Regions from separate parts of the Streptomyces sp. NPDC046759 genome, predicted to be linked through region 2. Evidence: riboswitches for the same ligand, from Rfam matches in the RefSeq annotation. Region 2 holds a riboswitch; each other region holds the start of a gene.
What was found. A riboswitch is a leader RNA that binds a small molecule or an ion and turns the genes downstream of it on or off. The one in region 2 is predicted to bind cobalamin.

Region 1: linked by a shared signal. The riboswitch ahead of ABZ919_RS17560 (cobalamin biosynthesis protein) and the one ahead of ABZ919_RS30300 (ribonucleoside-diphosphate reductase subunit alpha) in region 2 are both predicted to bind cobalamin.
Region 3: linked by a shared signal. The riboswitch ahead of ABZ919_RS00950 (CbtB-domain containing protein) and the one ahead of ABZ919_RS30300 (ribonucleoside-diphosphate reductase subunit alpha) in region 2 are both predicted to bind cobalamin.

Annotation. Positions count from the first base shown of each region.
Region 1 is NZ_JBEYYJ010000011.1:168,552-175,730, reverse strand. It holds gene ABZ919_RS17570 (inorganic phosphate transporter) at 1-184, shown strand, start outside; gene ABZ919_RS17565 (hypothetical protein) at 221-448, shown strand; cobalamin riboswitch at 591-731, shown strand; gene ABZ919_RS17560 (cobalamin biosynthesis protein) at 835-1,779, shown strand; gene ABZ919_RS17555 (cobyric acid synthase) at 1,776-3,284, shown strand; gene cobN (cobaltochelatase subunit CobN) at 3,281-6,934, shown strand; gene ABZ919_RS17545 (putative cobaltochelatase) at 6,931-7,179, shown strand, end outside.
Region 2 is NZ_JBEYYJ010000026.1:101,561-108,739, reverse strand. It holds gene ABZ919_RS30310 (ATP-binding protein) at 1-2,736, opposite strand, end outside; gene ABZ919_RS30305 (GNAT family N-acetyltransferase) at 2,901-3,455, shown strand; cobalamin riboswitch at 3,453-3,585, shown strand; gene ABZ919_RS30300 (ribonucleoside-diphosphate reductase subunit alpha) at 3,710-6,079, shown strand; gene ABZ919_RS30295 (ribonucleotide-diphosphate reductase subunit beta) at 6,079-7,092, shown strand; gene ABZ919_RS30290 (hypothetical protein) at 7,005-7,179, opposite strand, start outside.
Region 3 is NZ_JBEYYJ010000001.1:206,727-213,905, reverse strand. It holds gene ABZ919_RS00970 (cation acetate symporter) at 1-1,068, shown strand, start outside; gene ABZ919_RS00965 (histidine kinase) at 1,065-2,264, shown strand; gene ABZ919_RS00960 (isoprenylcysteine carboxylmethyltransferase family protein) at 2,465-3,106, shown strand; cobalamin riboswitch at 3,179-3,299, shown strand; gene ABZ919_RS00955 ((2Fe-2S) ferredoxin domain-containing protein) at 3,359-3,760, shown strand; cobalamin riboswitch at 3,934-4,076, shown strand; gene ABZ919_RS00950 (CbtB-domain containing protein) at 4,113-4,334, shown strand; gene ABZ919_RS00945 (CbtA family protein) at 4,355-5,107, shown strand; gene ABZ919_RS00940 (histidine phosphatase family protein) at 5,215-5,796, opposite strand; partial or broken gene ABZ919_RS00935 (GMC family oxidoreductase) at 5,938-6,292, shown strand; gene ABZ919_RS00930 (SDR family oxidoreductase) at 6,460-7,179, shown strand, end outside.

The sequences.
Region 1 (7,179 bases), on a different contig from region 2:
CGACCACACCAACGTCAACGCCGTCGACGAGGCCGGGGAGCCGGCCGGCGTCGTGACCGCCGCCATCGCCGCGGTGACCCCGCCCCCGGCGGGGACCCTCACCGCGGACCTGACGGCCACCATCCCCGCCCCGGCCGCCACCGAGCCCGCCGCCCCGGCCGCCCCGCCGGCCGCCACCGTCTGACCCCGGCCGCCCGCGGCTTACTAAGGAAGCACCCCCATGAAGATCGACTGGTCGGCCCTCGGCTCCGTCTTCGGCGTCAGCCTCGTGTTCACGGTGGGCCTGGTGGCCCTGTTCACCCTCGGCGTCAACGGTCTGGCCCGGCGCGAGAAGGCGGCGGCCCAGGGCGAGTCCGCGGCCCTCGCCGTCACCGGCGCCTACGTCTGCTTCGCCGCCTGCGCGGCTGCGGTGGCGTACGGCCTCTACCTCATCGTCTCCAAGTCCTGACCGGGCGCCACGAACCAGGCATCACAAAGGCTCCCCTCCGTTTCTGACGGAGGGGAGCCTTCGCCGTGCGCACACGTCACGGGCGCCCCGTGGTGTGGGGATCGGCACACTCTCCCCGCGCAGGTCAACGGCAAGTTGACGGCCCTTCCGGGCGCGTGGTGGACTGCCCAGGCCATGTACGGCGGCAGAGAGGAAGCCGGTGCGAATCCGGCGCGGTCCCGCCACTGTCACCGGGGAAGAACCCCGTGAGCCAGGAACTCTCACCGCCGGATTTCGTCGAACCAGGGCGCGGACACCCTGAGTGAGGACACGGATCGCCATGCTCGGCTGCCGAAGGACAAGGACCCGCACCAGGCCCGCTCCTGCACCCGCGGCCGGCTGAGCCGATGGGTGCCGATCGCAGCTACGCGTACGGCGCCGCCGCCGGCCTTCTCGGCGACCTGCTCCTCGGCGATCCGCGCCGAGGGCATCCGGTCGCCGCGTTCGGGCGCGCTGCCGCTGCCGTGGACCGCGCGTTGTGGCACGACCACCGCGGCTGGGGCGCTCTGCACACCGCCGTGTGCGCCGGAGGCGCCGTCGCACTCGGCACGCTGGCCGTACGCGCCGCACGCCCCTGCCCCGCCGCCTCCGTCGCGCTGACCGCCGCCGCCACCTGGACCGTGGTCGGCGGTACCTCGCTCGCCCGCGAGGCCCGCACCGTCGGGCGTGCGCTGGAGTCCGGGGACGTCGAGGCGGCGCGGGAGCGGCTGCCGCACCTGTGCGGCCGGGACCCGCAGGCGCTGGACGCCGACGGGATCGCCCGGGCCGTGGTCGAGTCGGTCGCCGAGAACACCTCCGACGCCGTCGTGGGCGCGCTGGTGTGGGGGGCCGTGGCCGGGGTGCCGGGTCTGCTCGGCTTCCGGGCGGTCAACACCCTGGACGCGATGGTCGGTCACAGGTCCCCGCGCTACCGGCGCTACGGCTGGGCCTCCGCCCGGCTCGACGACCTGGCCGGCTGGCCGGGCGCCCGCCTCACCGCCGTACTCGCCGCCGCGGCCGGCCCCGACCCCCGCGCTGCCCTGCGCGCCTGGAAGGCCGACGCCCGCAGGCACCCGAGCCCCAACGCCGGGCCCGTGGAGGCGTCGTTCGCGGGCGCCCTCGGTGTCCGCCTGGGCGGAACACTCTCCTACGGCGGCCGCGTCGAGCACCGGCCCGTACTCAACGGGGACACCGGCCGGGCGGTCCGGGTCACCGACATCGACCGGGCCGTACGGCTCTCCCGCCGCGTCGGCCTGCTCGCGCTCGGCGTCACGCTCGCCGCGCGCCGACTCGTGAAGGGACGTGGCAAGTGAGCGGGGGTCTCCTCGTCGCCGGCACCACCTCCGACGCCGGCAAGAGCGTCGTGACGGCCGGGATCTGCCGGTGGCTCGTGCGTCAGGGTGTGAAGGTCGCGCCGTTCAAGGCGCAGAACATGTCGCTCAACTCGTTCGTGACCCGTGAGGGCGCGGAGATCGGGCGGGCGCAGGCCATGCAGGCCCAGGCGTGCCGGATCGAGCCGACCGCGCTGATGAACCCGGTGCTGCTGAAGCCGGGCGGCGAGCAGAGCAGCCAGGTGGTGCTGCTGGGCCGGCCGGTGGGGGAACTCAGCGCGCGCGGGTACCACGGCGGGCGTCAACAGCGGCTGCTCGGCACGGTGCTGGACTGTCTGGCCGAGCTGCGGGGCACGTATGACGCGGTGATCTGTGAGGGCGCGGGCAGCCCGGCCGAGATCAATCTGCGCCGGACCGACATCGTGAACATGGGGATCGCGCGGAACGCGCGGCTGCCCGTGCTGGTGGTCGGGGACATCGACCGCGGAGGCGTCTTCGCCTCCTTCTTCGGCACGGTGGCCCTGCTCTCGCCGGAGGACCAGGAACTGGTCGCCGGATTCCTGGTGAACAAGTTCCGGGGCGATGTCTCCCTGCTGGAGCCGGGCCTGGAGATGCTGCACGGCCTCACCGGGCGGCGCACCTACGGCGTGCTGCCGTTCCGGCACGGGCTCGGCATCGACGAGGAGGACGGCCTGCGCGTCTCGCTGCGCGGCGCGGTCCGCGAGTCCACCGTCGCGCCCCCGGCCGGCGAGGACGTCCTGCGGGTCGCCGTGTGCGCGATCCCGCTGATGTCCAACTTCACGGACGTGGACGCGCTGGCCGCCGAACCGGGGGTCGTGGTGCGGTTCGTGGACCGTCCGGAGGAGCTGGCCGACGCCGACCTGGTCGTCGTTCCCGGCACCCGCGGGACCGTACGGGCGCTGGAGTGGCTGCGCGAGCGCGGGCTGGCGGACGCGCTCGTGCGCAGGGCCTCGGAGGAGCGGCCGATCCTCGGGATCTGCGGCGGCTTCCAGATCCTCGGTGAGCACATCGAGGACGAGGTCGAGTCGCGGGCGGGCGCGGTCGACGCGCTCGGCGTGCTGCCCGTGCGGGTGCGGTTCGCCCGGGAGAAGACCCTGACCCGGCCGGCCGGCGAGGCCCTCGGCGAACACGTCGAGGGCTACGAGATCCACCACGGCGTCGCCGAAGTCACCGGCGGCCAAACCTTCCTGGACGGCTGCCGGGTCGGCCAGAGCTGGGGCACCCACTGGCACGGCTCGCTGGAGTCGGACGGCTTCCGGCGGGCCTTCCTGCGGGAGGTGGCCGCCGCCGCGGGCCGCCGCTTCGTGCCGGCTCCGGACACCTCCTTCGCCGCGCTGCGCGAGGAGCAGCTCGACCGGCTCGGCGACCTGATCGAACAGCACGCGGACACGGACGCGCTGTGGCGGCTCATCGAGTCGGGCGCGCCGCAAGGACTGCCTTTCATCCCACCGGGAGCGCCTGCATGAGCACAGTGTTGTTGTTGTCGACCGCCGACACGGATCTGCTGGCGGCCCGGGCTTCCGGCGCCGGCTACCGCATCGGCAACCCGACCCGGGTGGACGTCGCCGAGGAGCTGCCGGACCTCGTCCGGGGCGCCGACCTCGCCGTGGTACGTCTGCTGGGCGGCAAGCGCGCCTGGGAGGAGGGGCTGGCCGCGCTGAAGGCGGCCGGGATCCCGACCGTACTGCTGGGCGGCGAGGCCGTGCCGGACGCGGAGCTGATGGCCGAGTCGTCGGTGCCGGCCGGTGTGGTGGCGGAGGCCCTCAAGTACCTGGTCGAAGGCGGTCCGGCGAACCTGCTGGAGCTGTCCCGGTTCCTGTCGGACACCGTGCTGCTGACCGGCGAGGGGTTCGAGGAGCCGCGGACGATGCCGGAGTACGGCGTCCACGGCGCGTACGAGGTCAGAGGCGGCCGTCCGACCGTGGGCGTGCTCTTCTACCGCGCGCACGAGCTGAGCGGCAACACCGCCTTCGTCGACACCCTGTGCGAGGCGGTCGAGGCCGGGGGCGCCAACGCCCTGCCCGTCTACTGCGGTTCGCTGCGCGGCGCGGACGCCGGGCTGTACGAACTGCTCGGCAGGGCCGACGCGCTGGTGGCCACCGTGCTCGCGGCCGGCGGTACGCACGCCTCGCAGGCCTCGGCGGGCGGCGACGAGGAGTCCTGGGACATCGGCGCGCTGGCCGATCTGAACGTCCCCGTGCTGCAGGGACTCTGCCTCACCTCCTCACGGGCCGCCTGGGAGGAGTCGGACGCCGCCCTGTCCCCCATGGACGCGGCGATGCAGGTCGCGATCCCGGAGTTCGACGGCCGGCTGATCACGGTGCCGTTCTCCTTCAAGGAGCAGGGCCCGGACGAGGTCCCGGTGTACGTGGCCGATCCGGAGCGGGCCGCGCGGGTGGCCGGGATCGCCCTCAGGCACGCGCGGTTGAAGCACAAGCCCAACGCCGAGAAGAAGATCGCGCTGGTCTTCACCGCGTACCCGACCAAGCACTCCCGGGTCGGCAACGCGGTCGGCCTGGACACGCCCGCGTCGGCGGTGCGGGTGCTGGACGCGCTCCGGGACGCCGGGTACGCGCTCACCGAGTACCCCGCCGGCGGCGACGAGTTGATCCACCGGCTGATCGAGGCCGGCGGCCACGACGTCGAGTGGCTCACCGAGGACCAGCTGGCCGCGGCGCCCGCGCGGGTGCCGCTGGCGGACTACCGGGCCTGGTTCGGGAAGCTGCACCCGCAGCTGCGGGACGCGATGACCGAGGCGTGGGGCGAGCCGCCGGGCAGCCTGTACGTCGACGGCGACGACATCGTCCTCGCGTCCCTGCAGTTCGGGAACGTCGTCGTCATGATCCAGCCGCCGCGCGGCTTCGGCGAGAACCCGATCGCGATCTACCACGACCCCGACATGCCGCCCTCGCACCACTACATGGCGGCCTACAGGTGGCTGGAGAACAGCTTCGGCGCCGATGCGATCGTGCACATGGGCAAGCACGGCACGATGGAGTGGCTGCCGGGCAAGGGCCTGGGCCTGAGCGCCGGCTGCGCGCCGGACGCCGTCCTCGGCGACCTGCCGCTGATCTACCCGTTCATCGTCAACGACCCCGGCGAGGGCACCCAGGCCAAACGGCGCGGGCACGCCACGGTGGTCGACCACCTGGTGCCGCCGATGGCCCGCGCGGACACCTACGGTGACCTGGCCAAGCTGGAGCAGCTGCTGGACGAGTACGCGCTCGTCTCCGACCTGGACCCGGCCAAGGCGCCCGCCGTCCGCGCCCAGATCTGGACCCTCGTCAAGGCGGCCGAGCTGCACCACGACCTGCACGTGGACGAGCAGCCGGACGACGACACGTTCGACGAGTTCGTCATGCACATCGACGGCTATCTGTGCGAGATCAAGGACGTGCAGATCCGCGACGGCCTGCACATCCTGGGCGGCGGCCCGGTCGGTGAGCCGCGCGTGAACCTCGTGCTGGCCGTGCTGCGCGCCTCGCAGGTGTGGGGCGGGCAGGCGAACGCGCTGCCCGGTCTGCGGGCCTCGCTCGCGGCGCACTTCGGGCTGGACGAGAAGGAGTTGCTGGGCGAGCCCGGTGCCGCGGTGAAGGTGCCGGTGGAGCTGGCGGACCTGGTGGAGGGCCCGGCGCGTACCGCCTCCGACGCGATCGACCTGCTGGAGCAGCTGTGCCGGCGGATCGCTGAGGGCATGGAGGAGCGGGCCTGGGAGCGCGCGGCCGTCCCGGCCGTCCTCTCGGACGCGCTCGGGGCCGAACTCCCGGACGCGCTCGCGGTGCTCGAGTTCGCCTGCGACGAGGTCGTCCCGCGGCTCGCGCGGACCACGGACGAGATCGGGCACATCCTGCGGGCGCTGGACGGCGGTTACGTCCCGGCGGGTCCGTCGGGTTCACCGACCCGTGGCCTGGTGAACGTCCTGCCGACCGGCCGGAACTTCTACTCCGTCGACCCCAAGGCCATTCCGTCCCGGCTGAGCTGGGAGGTCGGTCAGTCGCTGGCCGACTCGCTGGTGCAGAGGTATCTGCAGGACACCGGCGAGTACCCGAAGTCCGTCGGCCTCACGGTGTGGGGCACGTCCGCGATGCGCACCCAGGGCGACGACATCGCCGAGATCCTGGCGCTGCTGGGCTGCCGTCCGGTGTGGGACGACGCCTCGCGCCGGGTCACGGGCTTCGAGGTGGTCCCGCTGCAGGAGCTCGGCCGGCCCCGCATCGACGTCACGGTCCGCATCTCCGGGTTCTTCCGGGACGCCTTCCCGCACGTGGTCGGGCTGATCGACGACGCGGTGCGGGCGGTGGCCGAGCTGGACGAGCCGGTGGAGCGGAACTTCGTGAGGGCGCACGCCGACGAGGACACCCGCGAGCACGGCGACCGGCGGCGCGCCACGGCACGGATCTTCGGCTCGAAGCCGGGCGCGTACGGCGCCGGTCTGCTGCCGCTGATCGACGCCCGCAACTGGCGCTCCGACGCGGACCTGGCCGAGGTGTACGCCGTCTGGGGCGGTTACGCCTACGGGCGCGGGCTCGACGGGCGGGCGGCGCGCGGCGACATGGAGACCGCGTTCAAGCGGATCGCGGTCGCCGCGAAGAACGTCGACACCCGCGAGCACGACCTGGTCGACGCGGACGACTACTTCCAGTACCACGGCGGCATGGTCGCCATGGTCCGGCACCTGACCGGCGCCAACCCCGAGGCGTACGTGGGCGACAGCGCCGTACCGGACCAGGTGAGGACCCGCACGCTCGGCGAGGAGACGCACCGGGTCTTCCGGGCCCGCGTGGTCAACCCGCGCTGGATGGCGGCCATGCGCCGGCACGGCTACAAGGGCGCCTTCGAGATGGCGGCGACCGTGGACTACCTGTTCGGCTACGACGCCACGGCGGGCGTGGTCGACGACTGGATGTACGAGAAGCTCAGCGCGGAGTACGTCTTCGACCCGGAGAACCGGGACTTCATGAAGACGTCCAACCCGTGGGCGCTGCGCGGCATCACCGAACGGCTCCTGGAGGCGGCCGACCGCGGCCTGTGGGCCGAGCCGGACGCGGACACCCTGGAGCGGCTGCGCGCCACCTACCTGGAACTCGAAGGCGACTTGGAGGGCGACGACCAGTGACCACCCCCTTCCCCTTCACGGCCGTCGTCGGCCAGGACGACCTGCGGCTGGCCCTGCTGCTGAACGCCGTCTCCCCGGCGGTCGGCGGTGTGCTGGTGCGCGGCGAGAAGGGCACCGCCAAGTCGACGGCCGTACGCGCGCTGTCGGCGCTGCTGCCCGAGGTCGCCGTGGTGCCCGGCTGCCGGTTCTCCTGCGACCCGGCGGCACCGGATCCGTCCTGCCCGGACGGCCCGCACGAGCAGGCC
Region 2 (7,179 bases):
GCACCGGCTCTGCTGCAGCACGGTCTCCGCCTGCCGGATCAGGTCGGCCCGGGCGCCCGGATAGGTGTCCGGATGGCGTCTGCGCCGGTTGGCCGCGTACTTGAAGCCCTGGGCCAGGGCGGCCTCCAGCGCGAGAGGCAGATCGGGAGTACCGCCGGTCGACCGCGGGTCGAGGTGCCACAGCCACTTGGTGAGGCGCTCCCGGGCCTCGTCACGATGGTTGTCCTCGACGGAGCCCAGGAGCATGGGGATCATCCAGGCCCGCATCACGAACTCCCGCAGCAGCACGTCGCGTTCCCGCTGGTACTGCTGGTCGAAGGACTCCCGGCGGCGTGTCAGCTGTGTGACGAGCCGGTCCCGGTCCTGGGGTGCGATGGCGGCGGCTCTCACCCTCTGCATGTCCGCCGCCCAGACCTCGCACAGCCGCCTCCTCGAGTCCTTCAGCCCGCTGACCCTGTCGTTGTACTCCCGCACGGGATCGGTGTGCTTGTTGATCCACCGGCGGACCACGGCGAACGCGTCGTTGCCGCCGCTGCCGAACTCCTGAGCGGCCGCCAGCCGGATCGAGTACGCCGGCTCCTCCTTGCCCATCTCGAAGAGTTCCTGGTAGAGCGGCGTGGTGTCGATCCTGCCGGAGGTGGCCCGCAGCGCTGTGCCGAGCTGCCTGAGCAGCCCCAGTTTCGCCTCCTCCAGGGTGCGCTTGTCGCCCTTGAAGACCCGCCACCGGCGGTGCACCGTGCGGACGATGGCATGGAGCAGCCTGGGGTCGTCCTCCACGCACTCGATCTCCAGGGCCGCCGTGTAGAGATCGAGCGCCTTCGGGTCGGGTGAGCGGCGGTTGGCGGCGATCAGCAGCCGGTGGGCCAGGGACCGCCCCGGCACGGGAGCCCGCCGCCGGTCCCCCTCGGCACGTTTCCTCTGCCCGGCGGTCACCGCGCCGCCCTTCGCGGACCGGTCCGCCGCCCATCGGCGGGACAGCAGCACGAGAGCGATGAGCAACTCCCTGCCGGGACCCGGAGGCCGCAGCGCCTGCTCGACCAGTTCCCCCGCGTCGCGCTCCCCCAGCCGGTAGAGCGTGCGGTAGCCGAAGTACGCCTGCAGGATGCTGTGCGGGAAGCGGACCTTCTGGTCGAAGCCCTCCACCAGCTTCAGTCTGTCGGCGTGGCTCGCGTAGTGGGCGAGAACGTCATAGCCCTGGCTCAGGTTGCCCTCCCTGAGCCTCCTGCTCACCTCGCCCCTCCCGTCGCACAGGAGCTTCCAGATCTGGTGCCTGTGCCACTGGGAGAAGGCGCCGCCGCGTTTGCCGGACGGGTCCCAGCCCCGCTGCTCCCACAGATGCCCGGCATGCGCCCGCACCCGCCTGGCCCGGCCGGGGTGAACGTCGTTGTCCACCAGCTCCGTGAAGCCGACCTCGAGGGTGTCCTGGAGGAGCCCCACACAGGCCAGGGCGGAAACCACCTCCAGGGTGTCCTGCCGCTCCCTCTCCCCCAGCGGCTCCTCCGTGCGCAGCCGGCCCTCCAGCAGGGAGTTCCCCCATGTCTCCAGCAGCCACAGCCGCAGTTGGCTGCGGTCCGTGCTGCGGGAGTCCAGGCGCCGAGGGTCGTTGCGGCGGTCCCGCTCGAGGTCTCCGTGCTGGTGCAACTCCCGGGCGATCTGCAGGTAGATGGGAGACTCGGTCACCTCCGCCGTCTCCACGATCCAGTCGACGCGACGCTCGTCCGTCTCCGGCACGCGAGCCTCGACGAAGTCGAGCGCCTCCTCCTCACTGAGGGGTTCCAGCTCCACGATGGCGGCGGGGGTGCTCTCCAGCGGGCTGTGCGGCCGGGAGGCGATGACCAGGGGCAGCCGCTCCTCGTGGGCGCGTTCGATGGCCCGGCGGATGATGTTGTCCCGGTCCTGCCGCACGCCCTCGTCGAGAACGGCCTCCTCCAAGCCGTCGGCGAGGACGACCACCTTGTCGTCGGCGAGCAACTGCTGCCAGACACGGTCGGTCTTGGTGCGGGCCAGTACCCCGCGAGGCGCCGCCTCGGCGAAGCGCTTCTGGGCCATGCGCTCGAAGTCCAGGTCGGGGCCCGTGGCGTCCCGCAGCCGGATCGGCACGGGGACGGCACCCTGCTCGGCGAGCATCTCGGTGAGCCGCACCAGGACGGCGGTCTTGCCCACGCCCACCCCGCCGACGAGCAGGTAGGGGCGGCGGGTGTCGCGCTCGCGCAGCCGCTGGGTGATGACCTGGGCGACCTCCTCCCGGCCGACGATCTCGGCGGTGTCCGGTCCGGCGGTGACCACCAGCTCCCGCGGGACGCGGCGCGCCTTCTTCAGGTAGCGGCGCTTGGTCCAGCTGTACCACCAGAACAGGAAGAGCGCGGCGGCGAGCGAGGCGGTCAGGACGGGACCGACGACGCGGACGATTCCATCGAACCCCGGGCTCTTCCGCCAGTGCTCGAACCAGTTCGACCCGCCCGCGACGGAGATGTACACGGCCTCGGCGGCCCAGGCGAGGACGGCGAGCGCGGCGACGGCCCAGACGACCCTGGTGGCGTTGGTGTAGGAGACCCATCTGCGCCACTTCTTGGATCGTGTGGTGTCCTGGCGTGCCTCCCAACGGACCGTCAGGCAGTGCCAGTGGCGCAGGTACACGCGTCTGATCCGGCGCCCCAGCCCCCTCAGTGGGAGCGTCGCCATGGGTGCGTTGCGCGGCCGGTCCTTGCCCGGTGGGTGGCGGACGATCTTCGGCATGGAGCGTCTCCTCCCGCGTCTCTGCCCGTTCCTGCTCGGGACGGAGGACCGCCGGACACCCACACCCACTTCCATGGAAGCACTCCAGGCCCGTCCCGCAACCCGGCCCCGGCCCAGGTGAAACCGGCGGCCCGCCGTCGTACCCGTCCGGCACACTCGGCCCCATGGACATCGTCATCCGGCAGGCGGCTCCCCACGACTACGAGGCCCTCGGCGAGATCACGGCCCAGGCCTATCTCCAGGACGGCCTCCTGGACTTCGGCGAAAGCGACGAGTACCTCGGTGAGTTGCGGAACGTGGCAGAACGAGCGGGCGCAGCCGAGCTCCTCGTGGCCACCCGCGACGACATCCTGCTGGGCGGCGTCGCCTTCGTGCCGAACGGCGGCCCCATGGCCGACATCGCCCGCCCCGGAGAGGCCGAGATCCGCATGCTGGCCGTGGCGGCGGCCGCCCGCGGGCAGGGCGCCGGCGAGACCCTGGTCCGCGCCTGCGTCGACCGCGCCCGGTCCACCGAGGGCTGCACCGCCGTCGTCCTGTCCACCCAGCGCACCATGCACACCGCCCACCGCATCTACGAACGCCTGGGCTTCGTGCGCACACCCGAGCGGGACTGGAATCCGCTGCCCCAGCGGCTCGACGTCACTCTGCTCACCTACGAGTTGACGCTCCGAGACCGCCACGACACAACATCTGGGGGTGACGCGACAGCCCGGCACTAGATGTATGCTCATGCTCGCTGTCGCCGCAGGGGAATCCGGTGCGAATCCGGAACTGTCCCGCAACGGTGTACTTGTGCGCGTCTGCGCCCAGGAGTCAGTCCGAGGACCTGCCGGCAGCGCACCCGGCCGTCCGGTCCGGGTGCCCTGAGACGTCCGGGCCTCGTGGGATGGGCCGGTGGACGCGACGCCGTGTGCGCTCGTGACTGCCCCCTGCCCTCCGCAAGGCCCCCGTGCCGAGCGAGGGAGAGCCCCACGTGACCATCGCGCCAGCAGATCCGGCTTCAGCCGGCGCCCTGGAGACCGACGGTCCCGGTGCCGCGCTGCTGCGGACCCTGACCGAGCTGACCGCCGACCTCCCCGACGCCGACCCCGGCCGGGTCGCCGCCGCCGCGCTGCGCGGCCGGTCGGCTCGTGCGGACGAGTCGGAACTGCGGGAGCTGGCCACGGAGGCCGCCGCCGGGCTCATCTCCGAGGACCCCGCCTACTCCCGGCTGGCCGCCCGGCTGCTGACCGTCTCCATCCGCGCCGAGGCCGCCTCGCAGGGCGTGACGTCGTTCACCGAGTCCGTGGCCGTGGGACACCGCGAGGGGCTGATCGCCGACCGGACCGCCGCCTTCGTGACGCTGCACGCCGAGCGGCTGGACGCGCTGACCGACCGCCGGGCCGACGACCGTTTCGGCTACTTCGGCCTGCGCACCCTGCACAGCCGGTACCTGCTGCGGCACCCGATCACCCGCAAGGTCATCGAGACCCCCCAGCACTTCATGCTGCGGGTCGCGAGCGGCCTCGCCGAGGACGACACCACCCGCTCCGTGGACGAAGTCGCCGCGCTCTACGGCCTCATGAGCCGCCTGGACTACCTCCCGTCCTCCCCCACCCTCTTCAACTCCGGCACGCGGCACCCGCAGATGTCGTCCTGCTACCTCCTCGACTCCCCGCTGGACGAGCTGGACTCCATCTACGAGCGCTACCACCAGGTGGCCCGGCTCTCCAAGCACGCCGGCGGCATCGGTCTGTCGTACTCCCGGATCCGCAGCCGCGGTTCGCTGATCCGCGGCACCAACGGGCACTCCAACGGCATCGTGCCGTTCCTGAAGACCCTGGACGCCTCGGTCGCCGCCGTGAACCAGGGCGGCCGGCGCAAGGGCGCCGCGGCCGTGTACCTGGAGACCTGGCACTCCGACATCGAGGAGTTCCTCGAGCTGCGGGACAACACCGGCGAGGACGCCCGCCGTACGCACAACCTGAACCTCGCGCACTGGGTCCCGGACGAGTTCATGCGCCGGGTCAACGCCGACGAGCAGTGGTCGCTGTTCTCCCCGGCGGACGTGCCGGAGCTGGTGGACCTGTGGGGCGAGGAGTTCGACGCCGCCTACCGCAAGGCCGAGGCTGCGGGTCTGGCGAAGAAGACCATGTCCGCGCGTGAGCTGTACGGCCGGATGATGCGGACCCTCGCGCAGACCGGCAACGGCTGGATGACCTTCAAGGACGCGGCGAACCGCACCGCCAACCAGACGGCCCTGCCGGGGCACGTGGTCCACTCCTCCAACCTCTGCACGGAGATCCTGGAGGTCACCGACGACGGGGAGACGGCGGTCTGCAACCTGGGGTCCGTCAACCTGGGTGCCTTCGTCGACACCGTGACCGGTGACATCGACTGGCAGCGGCTGGACGAGACCGTCCGCACGGCCGTCACCTTCCTCGACCGCGTGGTCGACATCAACTTCTACCCGACCGAGCAGGCGGGCCGGTCGAACGCGAAGTGGCGCCCGGTGGGCCTCGGCGCGATGGGTCTGCAGGACGTCTTCTTCAAGCTGCGCCTGCCCTTCGACTCGCCGGAGGCCAGGGCCCTGTCCACGCGGATCGCCGAGCGGATCATGCTCGCCGCGTACGAGGCCTCCGCCGACCTCGCCGAGCGCAACGGTCCGCTGCCGGCCTGGGAGAAGACCCGTACGGCCCGGGGCGTGCTGCACCCCGACCACTACGGCGCCGAGCTGACCTGGCCCGAGCGGTGGGAGGCGTTGCGCGCGCGCATCGCGTCCGTCGGCATGCGCAACTCGCTGCTCCTCGCCATCGCCCCGACGGCCACCATCGCCTCCATCGCGGGCGTGTACGAGTGCATCGAGCCACAGGTGTCGAACCTGTTCAAGCGCGAGACGCTGTCCGGTGAGTTCCTTCAGGTCAACTCCTACCTGGTCCAGGACCTGAAGAACCTGGGTGTCTGGGACGCCCGCACCCGGGAGGCGCTGCGTGACGCGAACGGCTCGGTGCAGGACTTCGCCTGGATCCCCGAGGACGTACGCCGGCTCTACCGCACGGCGTGGGAGATCCCGCAGCGCGGCCTGATCGACATGGCGGCGGCCCGCACCCCGTTCCTGGACCAGGCGCAGTCCCTCAACCTGTTCCTGGAGACACCGACCATCGGCAAGCTCTCCTCGATGTACGCGTACGCCTGGAAGTCGGGCCTGAAGACGACGTACTACCTGCGCTCCCGCCCGGCGACCCGCATCGCCCGCGCCGCCCGGGCGCAGGCGCCCGCCACCCTCCCCGTACAGCAGGTGGCCGACCCCGACGCGGTCGCCTGCTCCCTGGAAAACCCCGAGTCCTGCGAGGCCTGCCAGTGATGACCACCCGAGACCAGAACCTGCTCGACCCGGGCTTCGAACTCACCCTCCGCCCGATGCGCTACCCGGACTTCTACGAGCGCTACCGGGACGCGATCAAGAACACCTGGACCGTCGAGGAGGTCGACCTCCATTCCGACGTCGCCGACCTCGCGAAGCTGACGCCCGAGGAGCAGCACCTCATCGGTCGTCTGGTCGCCTTCTTCGCGACGGGTGACTCGATCGTCGCGAACAACCTGGTGCTGACGCTGTACAAGCACATCAACTCCCCCGAGGCGCGGCTGTACCTGAGCCGTCAGCTCTTCGAGGAGGCCGTGCACGTCCAGTTCTATCTGACGCTGCTGGACACCTACCTGCCCGACCCGGACGACCGGGCGGCGGCCTTCGCGGCCGTCGAGAACATCCCCTCCATCCGCGAGAAGGCGCAGTTCTGCTTCAGGTGGATGGACTCGGTGGACCGGCTCGACCGCCTGGAGACGAAGGCCGACCGCCGCCGCTTCCTGCTGAACCTGATCTGCTTCGCCGCGTGCATCGAGGGCCTGTTCTTCTACGGCGCCTTCGCGTACGTCTACTGGTTCCGCAGCCGGGGCCTGCTGCACGGTCTCGCCACCGGCACCAACTGGGTGTTCCGCGACGAGACGATGCACATGTCCTTCGCCTTCGACGTGGTCGACACGGTCCGCAAGGAGGAGCCGGAGCTGTTCGACGACGAGCTCGGTCAGCAGGTCACCGACATGTTGCGGGAGGCCGTCGAGGCCGAGCTGCAGTTCGCGCGCGACCTGTGCGGCGACGGCCTGCCAGGGATGAACACGGAGTCGATGCGGCAGTACCTGGAGTGCGTCGCCGACCAGCGCCTTGCGCGTCTGGGCTTCGCCCCCGTCTACGGCTCGGAGAATCCGTTCTCCTTCATGGAGCTGCAGGGGGTTCAGGAGCTGACGAACTTCTTCGAGCGCCGCCCGTCGGCGTACCAGGTGGCGGTGGAGGGCACCGTCGACCTGGACGAGGACTTCTGATCCCTCCCTTCGCGCCGGGCCTCCTGGGCCCTCCTGATCTGGCGGTCGATGATCCGGTCGTGCACGATGCCGATCACCGCCGGGAGG
Region 3 (7,179 bases), on a different contig from region 2:
CTCACCCTCACCGTGCACGAGCCGGTCCGTGTGACCGCCACCGGCGCCGTCGACGGCCGACCGGTGCACGCGGCCCCACTGCGGCTCGGCCAGGGCCGCCACCGGATCGGCACGGACACCACCCTGCGCTTCCCGGCCGGCGCCCGCGTCCCCCTGCCGGACCGGACGCCCGAGCGCACCGCGCCCTCCAGTTGGGCCAGGCCGCTGTCCGCGGACCGCGAACAGCACGGCCTGTACTCCACCTACGGACTGATCCTCGCCACCTTCCTCGGCACCATGGGCCTGCCGCACGTCGTCGTCCGTTTCTACACCAGCCCCGACGGCCGCGCCGCCCGCCGCACCACCGTGAGCGTGCTCGGCCTGCTCGGCGCGTTCTACCTCCTCATACCCCTGTACGGCACGCTCGGCCGGCTGTACGCGCCCGACCTGCTGCTCACCGGCGACACGGACGCCGCGGTCCTCGTCCTGCCGGGGCGGCTGATCGGCGGGGTCGTCGGGGACCTGCTCGGCGCGCTCGTCGCCGGCGGCGCGTGCGCGGCGTTCCTCTCCACGGCCTCCGGCCTCACCATGTCCGTCGCGGGCGTCCTCGCCCAGGACGTCCTGCCCACCCTCGGCGTCCGCCACTTCCGGCTCGCCACGCTGCCCGCGATCGCGGTGCCGGCCGCCGCAGCTGCCGTGGTCAGCGATCTGCCGGTGGCCGACGCGGTCGGCCTGGCCTTCGCCGTCTCGGCATCCTCCTTCTGTCCGCTGCTCGTCCTCGGCATCTGGTGGCGCGGACTGACTCCGCCCGGTGCCATCGCCGGACTCCTCCTCGGCGGCGGCTCGGCGCTCGCCGCGGTGACGGCCACCATCGCCGGCGGCGCCCGCTCGGGCTGGATGCACACCCTGCTGGCCTGGCCCGCGGTGTGGTCCGTCCCCGTGGGCTTCGCCGCGATGATCCTGACCTCCCTGGCCACCCGGGACCGCGTCCCACCGGCCACCGCCGCCACGATGGCCCGTCTGCACCTCCCCGAACCCACGCCACCTGTCGCGGCGCGTCGTGGCTGGCCGGGGTGGGGGCGCCCGTGACCGTCCTCGGTGTGGTGGCCCTGGCTCTGGCCGGGTTGGCGTTGTTCGTGCTGGGGGCCGCTTTGGGGCACGGTGCGGCGGCTCGGCAGCGGGAGCACTCGGTGGACGGCGACGGGGCGCACGCCCTGGCCAGTGCCCTGCGCACCGCCGCGTACGCCGCGGCACCCCTGCGCGCCGGGCTCTCCCCGGACACCGCCCGCAAGGCGGCCCGCAGGCTGCGCCCCCTGCTGGGCACGCCGGCCCTCGCCGTCACCGACGACGCCTCCGTGCTCGCCTGGGACGGCGCCGCCGACCATCACCGCGCGGAACTGATCGCGTGCCTCGCCGACCCGCTTCGCACCCGGACCTTCACGCCGTCCTGCGACGACGCCGGCTGCCCGGTCCGCTGGTGCGCCCTGGTTCCGCTCGCCGCCGACGGCGCCGCCCCCGGCGCCCTGGCCGTGTTCGCCGCCGCCGAGTCCACCGCTCTCCTGCGGGCCACCGAGGAAGCGGCCCGTCGGCTGTCCGTGGAGCTCGCCCTGGCCGACCTCGACCGGGCCCGCGCCGGCGCCCACGAGGCCGAGGTCCGGGCCCTGCGCGCCCAGATCTCCCCGCACTTCATCTACAACTCCCTCGCGAGCATCGCCTCCTTCGTCCGCACCGACCCCGGGCGCGCCCGTGAACTCCTGCTGGAATTCGCCGACTTCACCCGCTACTCCTTCCGCCGCGAGGGTGACTTCACCACCCTTGCCGAGGAGCTGCGCTCCATCGAGCAGTACCTCGAACTCGCCCGCGCCCGCTTCGGCCGCCGCCTCCGCGTCACCCTGCGGATCGCTCCCGAAGTGCTCCCCGTGGCGCTGCCCTTCCTCTGCCTGCAGCCGCTCGTGGAGAACGCCCTCAAACACGGCCTGGAGGAGTCCGTGGAGCGCAGTACCGTCACGATCATCGCCGAGGACGAGGGCACCGAGGCCCGGGTCGTCATCGAGGACAACGGCATCGGCATGGAACCGGAACGCCTGCGCGCGATCCTGCGCGGCACCGCCGGTCCGGCCACCGGCATCGGCCTGAGCAACGTCGACCGCCGGCTGCGCCAGGTCTACGGCGACGACCACGGCCTCGTCATCGAGACGGGCGTCGGAGCGGGCACGAAGATCACCCTCCGCGTCCCGAAGTTCCACCCGGGTGTCCAGCCCCAGGCGCAGGCCCCGCCGTCGTGACCGGCCTTCGTGCCCCCCATACCTGCCTTGCCGAACTGCCATGGTCCGCGCGGCTCTTGACACTGCCGGTCGCGTGGGTGTGCGCGGGAGCGCCCCACACGGCCGGTGGGTTCTCCATCCGTGGATGGAGGGCGGCGGAGAGCTCTCCATCGACCCATGGGTGGTGGTGGTCCGCCGGGTGCGCGGAGCAGTCTTGAGGCATGGGGAATCTGCACTCGGCACTGGTCCTGACCACCAGCATCTGCATCCTGGTCTTCGTCGCGGCGTGGGTCGTGGGCGCCGTCTACTTCGGCGTGAGGAGCCCGGCCGGTCCGCGCGCCTGGGCGCACGGACTGCGCCGCACCCTGCCGCGCCGGCTGCTGCTGATCGCGGGCGTCTCTGCGTTCTTCGCGCTGGTCGGACACTCCCGGGGCTTCTGGCGTCACCTGCAGTACTGGCAGCCCGCGCCGGCGCTCGCGGGAGCCGCCCTCGCCGTCGCCTCGACCGCCCTGCTGTTGTGGGCCCGCTGGGTCCTGGGCACCATGTGGGCCAGCGTCCCGACCGTCCAGGAACACCACGAGCTGCGCACGAGTGGTCCTTACCGGCTGGTCCGTCACCCCATCTACACCGGTCTGCTCGGCCTGGTCACCGGCTCCATGCTGGCCTGCGGCTTCGGGGTCTGGACGGCTTTCCCGGCGGTCACCGTCCCCTGGCTGCTGCGGCGGGTCCGGATCGAGGACGGCCTGATGGCCCGGCAGTTCGGCCCCGCGTACGACGCCTACCGCGCCGAAGTCCCGGCGCTGATACCCCGCATACGTCCCGCCCGGACCGGCGCCCAGCATGCCGGCACCGGGCAGCGGTAGCCGGGGCGGCGCCGTGCGGGGCTTCTGCCCGGTGATGGGATGATGACCGGCGATACAGGGCGACGGCGGTCCGAGGAAGCCGGTGCGAATCCGGCGCGGTCCCGCCACTGTGACCGGTGAGCGAGTTCCGGCAGGCCACCACCGCGACGGGGGTGGGCAGGGGGCCCGCGACGACCCGGGAGCCAGGAGACTCACGCGGTCGCCTCCTCGACGGACTCCGGGGCGGATCTCCCCGGGAGGGGAGTGGGCGGAATGCCCGAGAATCCGGTGGATCAGGCGTCGTACGACACTGAGACGGACAGCGGGGCGGTGCCGTGCCGGGTCGTCGTGTGCCGGGACTGCTGCTGCGGCAGTCCCAAGGTGACCGGGGTGGATCACGTGGCGCAGACCGCGCGTCTTCAGGCGGAATTGCCGGTGCGCGTCTCCGAGTGCCTCGACGCCTGCGATCAGGCCAACGTCGTCGTCGTACAGCCGTCCTCCGCGGGGCGTGCCGCCGGTGCGCGGCCGGTATGGCTCGGGCTGGTCAACGATCCGGACGCGACCGAGGACATCGTCACCTGGGTGCGCGCCGGCGGACCCGGTGTGGCTCCCCTGCCGGACATCCTCGATCTGTACGCCTTCACACCGCCGGGGCGCCGTGCGGATGCCCGGTGACGGAGCCGGCCGGGCCGCCGCGGACCACCGGGCCGGTCCGGAACTCGGCTTGCAGGCCGTCGGGTTGCGCGTCACCGGTGAGAACGAGCCGGAGCCACCTGGGACTTGCCCGGCGCCGCACGGACCGTCAGGGGGAGAGGAAGATCACGTCACGGGAGGCGGTCTTGGCCGTGTGCGCGTCACGCGGTACGGTCTGTCCGATATCGACGACGGCGAGACGGAAGCCGGTGGGAATCCGGCACGGTCGCGCCACTGTATGCGGGACCCTCGGAGGGGACTCGTGAGTCAGACCCGTGGCCGTCGTCCTGTGCACCACCGAGATGGGACGCGAACTCCCAGAGGAGGTCCTGCCATGGCGCAGACCGTCGCCCAGCCGACAGCCACTACCCCCGCCGTCCCCGCCAAGCTGCCGCTGAAGGCGATTGCTCCGTGGGCCGTCTTCTTCGGCATCCTCATGCTGATCCTGCTGTACTTCGTCGGCGCCGAACAGGGCGCCACCTCCGTGTTCAACGGCGCGGACGTCCACGAGTGGGTGCACGACGCCCGCCACCTGCTCGGCTTCCCCTGCCACTGACGCGAGGGCACCGCACAGGCATGAACTCCGCAACCGTACGGAACCTTCTCGTGCGGGGCATGCTCGCCGGCCTGGCCGCCGGCGTGCTCGCCCTGATCGTGGCGTATGTGCTCGGTGAGCCGAGCGTCGGCAAGGCGATCAGCTTCGAGGAAGCCCACTCCCACGAGCACGAGATGGAGGTCGTCTCGCGGTCCCTGCAGTCCACCGCCGGCCTCGCGACCGGCGTGCTGGTCTACGGGGCCGCCTTCGGCGGAATCGCCGCGCTCGCCTTCTGTTTCGCGCTGGGCCGCGTGGGCCGTTTCAGCCCGCGCGCCACGGCGCTGCTGCTGTCGGGCTGCGCCTTGCTCGCCGTGTACGTCGTGCCGTTCCTGAAGTACCCGGCCAACCCGCCGTCGGTGGGCAGCGCCGACACCATCGGCAAACGGACCACACTGTACTTCCTGATGATGCTGCTCAGTGTGCTGCTGGCGGTCGCCGCCACCATCCTGGGCAAGAGTCTGGCGCCCAGAACGGGCACCTGGTGGGCGGCCGTGGTCGCGATCGTCGCGTTCGTCGTCGTCATCGGCCTGGCCTACCAGTTCCTGCCGGTCGTCAACGAAGTGCCGAAGAACTTCCCGGCCACCCTGCTGTGGCGGTTCCGGCTCTCCACCCTGGCCATTCAGCTGAGCCTCTGGACAGGCTTCGGCCTGCTCTTCGGCGAGCTGGCGGAACGGCTGCTGAACCCCGGACCGGCGAAGGCAGCGGCCGCGCGGACGGTTCCGGCCGCGCGCTGACTCCTCCGGGACCCAGAGGGCCTTCGGAACCGTCCGAGGGCTCTCCGGCGTTCTCCGGACACCGAAGCGCACGGAACCCGGCAGCCCGGTCCACCGGTCGGCAGTCTCTAGTAGGACTCCGGCACGGCGAGCGGACGCCCCAGACGCAGGTTCCAGCGCCCGGCCCGGCCACTGAGTTCCGTCACGGTCAGCGGCGGCACGTCGAGGCGCCAGAAGACCGAGGCGGGCAGGCCCAGCGCGTGGACGACCGCCGCCCGCACCACCTCCGGCTCGACCACGGCGAGCGTACGGCCCGGCAGGGTCTGCGCGTCGCTCAGCCAGCGCGCCACCCGCCCGCACAGGTCCTGCACGGACTCGCCTCCATGCGGTGCGGAACCGGGGTCCCCGAGCCACCGTCCCACTGCCTCCGGCTCGGCGGTCCCCACCTCCTCCAGGGTGCGTCCGCGCCAGCGGCCCACGTCGAGACCCGCCAACTCCGGCACCGGCACGTCGTCGAGGCCCAGCGCGGCGGCCGTCTCCCGGCAGCGCACCCCGGGCGAGGAGAGGACGCGGGCCGCGGCGGGCAACGACCCGGCCGCCGACCGGGCCCTCGCCGCGCCGCCGTCCTCGATCGGGCCGCCGTCGTCGAATCGGGCCTGCCGGGACGACGCGCTCATGGCGGGGGAGACGAGAAGCACACGGCTGGTCACGAGGTCGCTCCTGCTGCTGGCGCGGTCGGCGGGTGCGGGACTCCTGCCGCACCGCCGCGAACCTAACACCTCGTCACGCAGGCCCGGTCGCCCTGACTGCCCGGCAGCCCCGCCGAGCGTCCCCTCAGTAGCCGCCCAGCAGGGATCCGGCTCACCCTCGACGAGGGCAACAACATCGCCGGTCTCGGACGCCTGCGGCAAACAGCAGCACATGCTCGGTCATCGGGGCATGCACGAGCCCCGTCTGCTGTCCCGGAGCATCTACCTGCACAAGGGCATGCCGATCGGTGCCGCCGCCCACCAGACCGGAACCGTGCGCTTCGGCACCGACCCGGCGTCCTCGGCCCTGGACGTCAACTGCAGGGCCCACGACCTCGACAACCTCTCCGTCGTCGGCACGAGCTTCTTCCTGAGCATCGGCGCGGTCAACCCGTCCCTGACGGCCATCGCCAACGCCCTCCGCGTGGGCGACCACCTGCTGGAACGGCTGAGCTGACCCTGCGCCGGCGCCCCCGACTCCGACCGGGCGAAGATCCTCAGCCGGGCAGCGCAACGCGGTCCGCTCCGGCATGCCGCCGCCCCTCCGCGGTGCTTGTCTGATTGCCCGGACCGCCGGGCGACGGGCCCGGCGAAAGCGGGCACGCAGTGGAGGAGCAGCACATCGTGAGTTCCACCGAGGGCGCACCCCAGGGCGTGATCCCGTCCCACCTGCTGCGGGGGCAGAAGGCACTCGTGACCGGCGCGAACTCCGGAATCGGCAGGGCGACGGCCGTCGCCCTGGGCCGGGCCGGGGCCGACGTCGTGGTGAACTACGTGGCCGGCCGCGACGACGCCGAGAAGGTGGTCGAGGAGATCACCGGATCAGGGGTCCGGGCGGCCGCCTACGAGGCGGACGTCTCAGACGAGCAGCAGGTCGTCGCCATGATGGAGCGGATGGTCGAGGAGTTCGGCACGATCGACATCCTCGTCGCGAACGCGGGACTGCAGCGGGACGCCGCGGTCACGGACATGACCCTCGCCCAGTGGCAGAAGGTCCTGGACGTCAACCTCACCGGGCAGTTCCTCTGCGCCCGTGAGGCCACCAAGGAGTTCCTGCGCCGCGGGATCGTCCCCGAGGTGTCGTGCGCCGCCGGCAAGATCATCTGTATGAGCTCGGTCCACCAGGTCATCCCCTGGGCCGGTCACGTCAACTACGCCTCGTCCAAGGGCGGCGTCCAGATGATGATGGCGACCCTCGCCCAGGAGCTCGCCCCCAAGCGCATCCGTGTGAACGCGGTCGCCCCCGGTGCCATCAAGACGCCCATCAACCGCAGTGCCTGGGAGACGGCGGAAGCGCAGCAGGATCTCATGCGGCTCATCCCGTACAAGCGGATCGGTGACCCC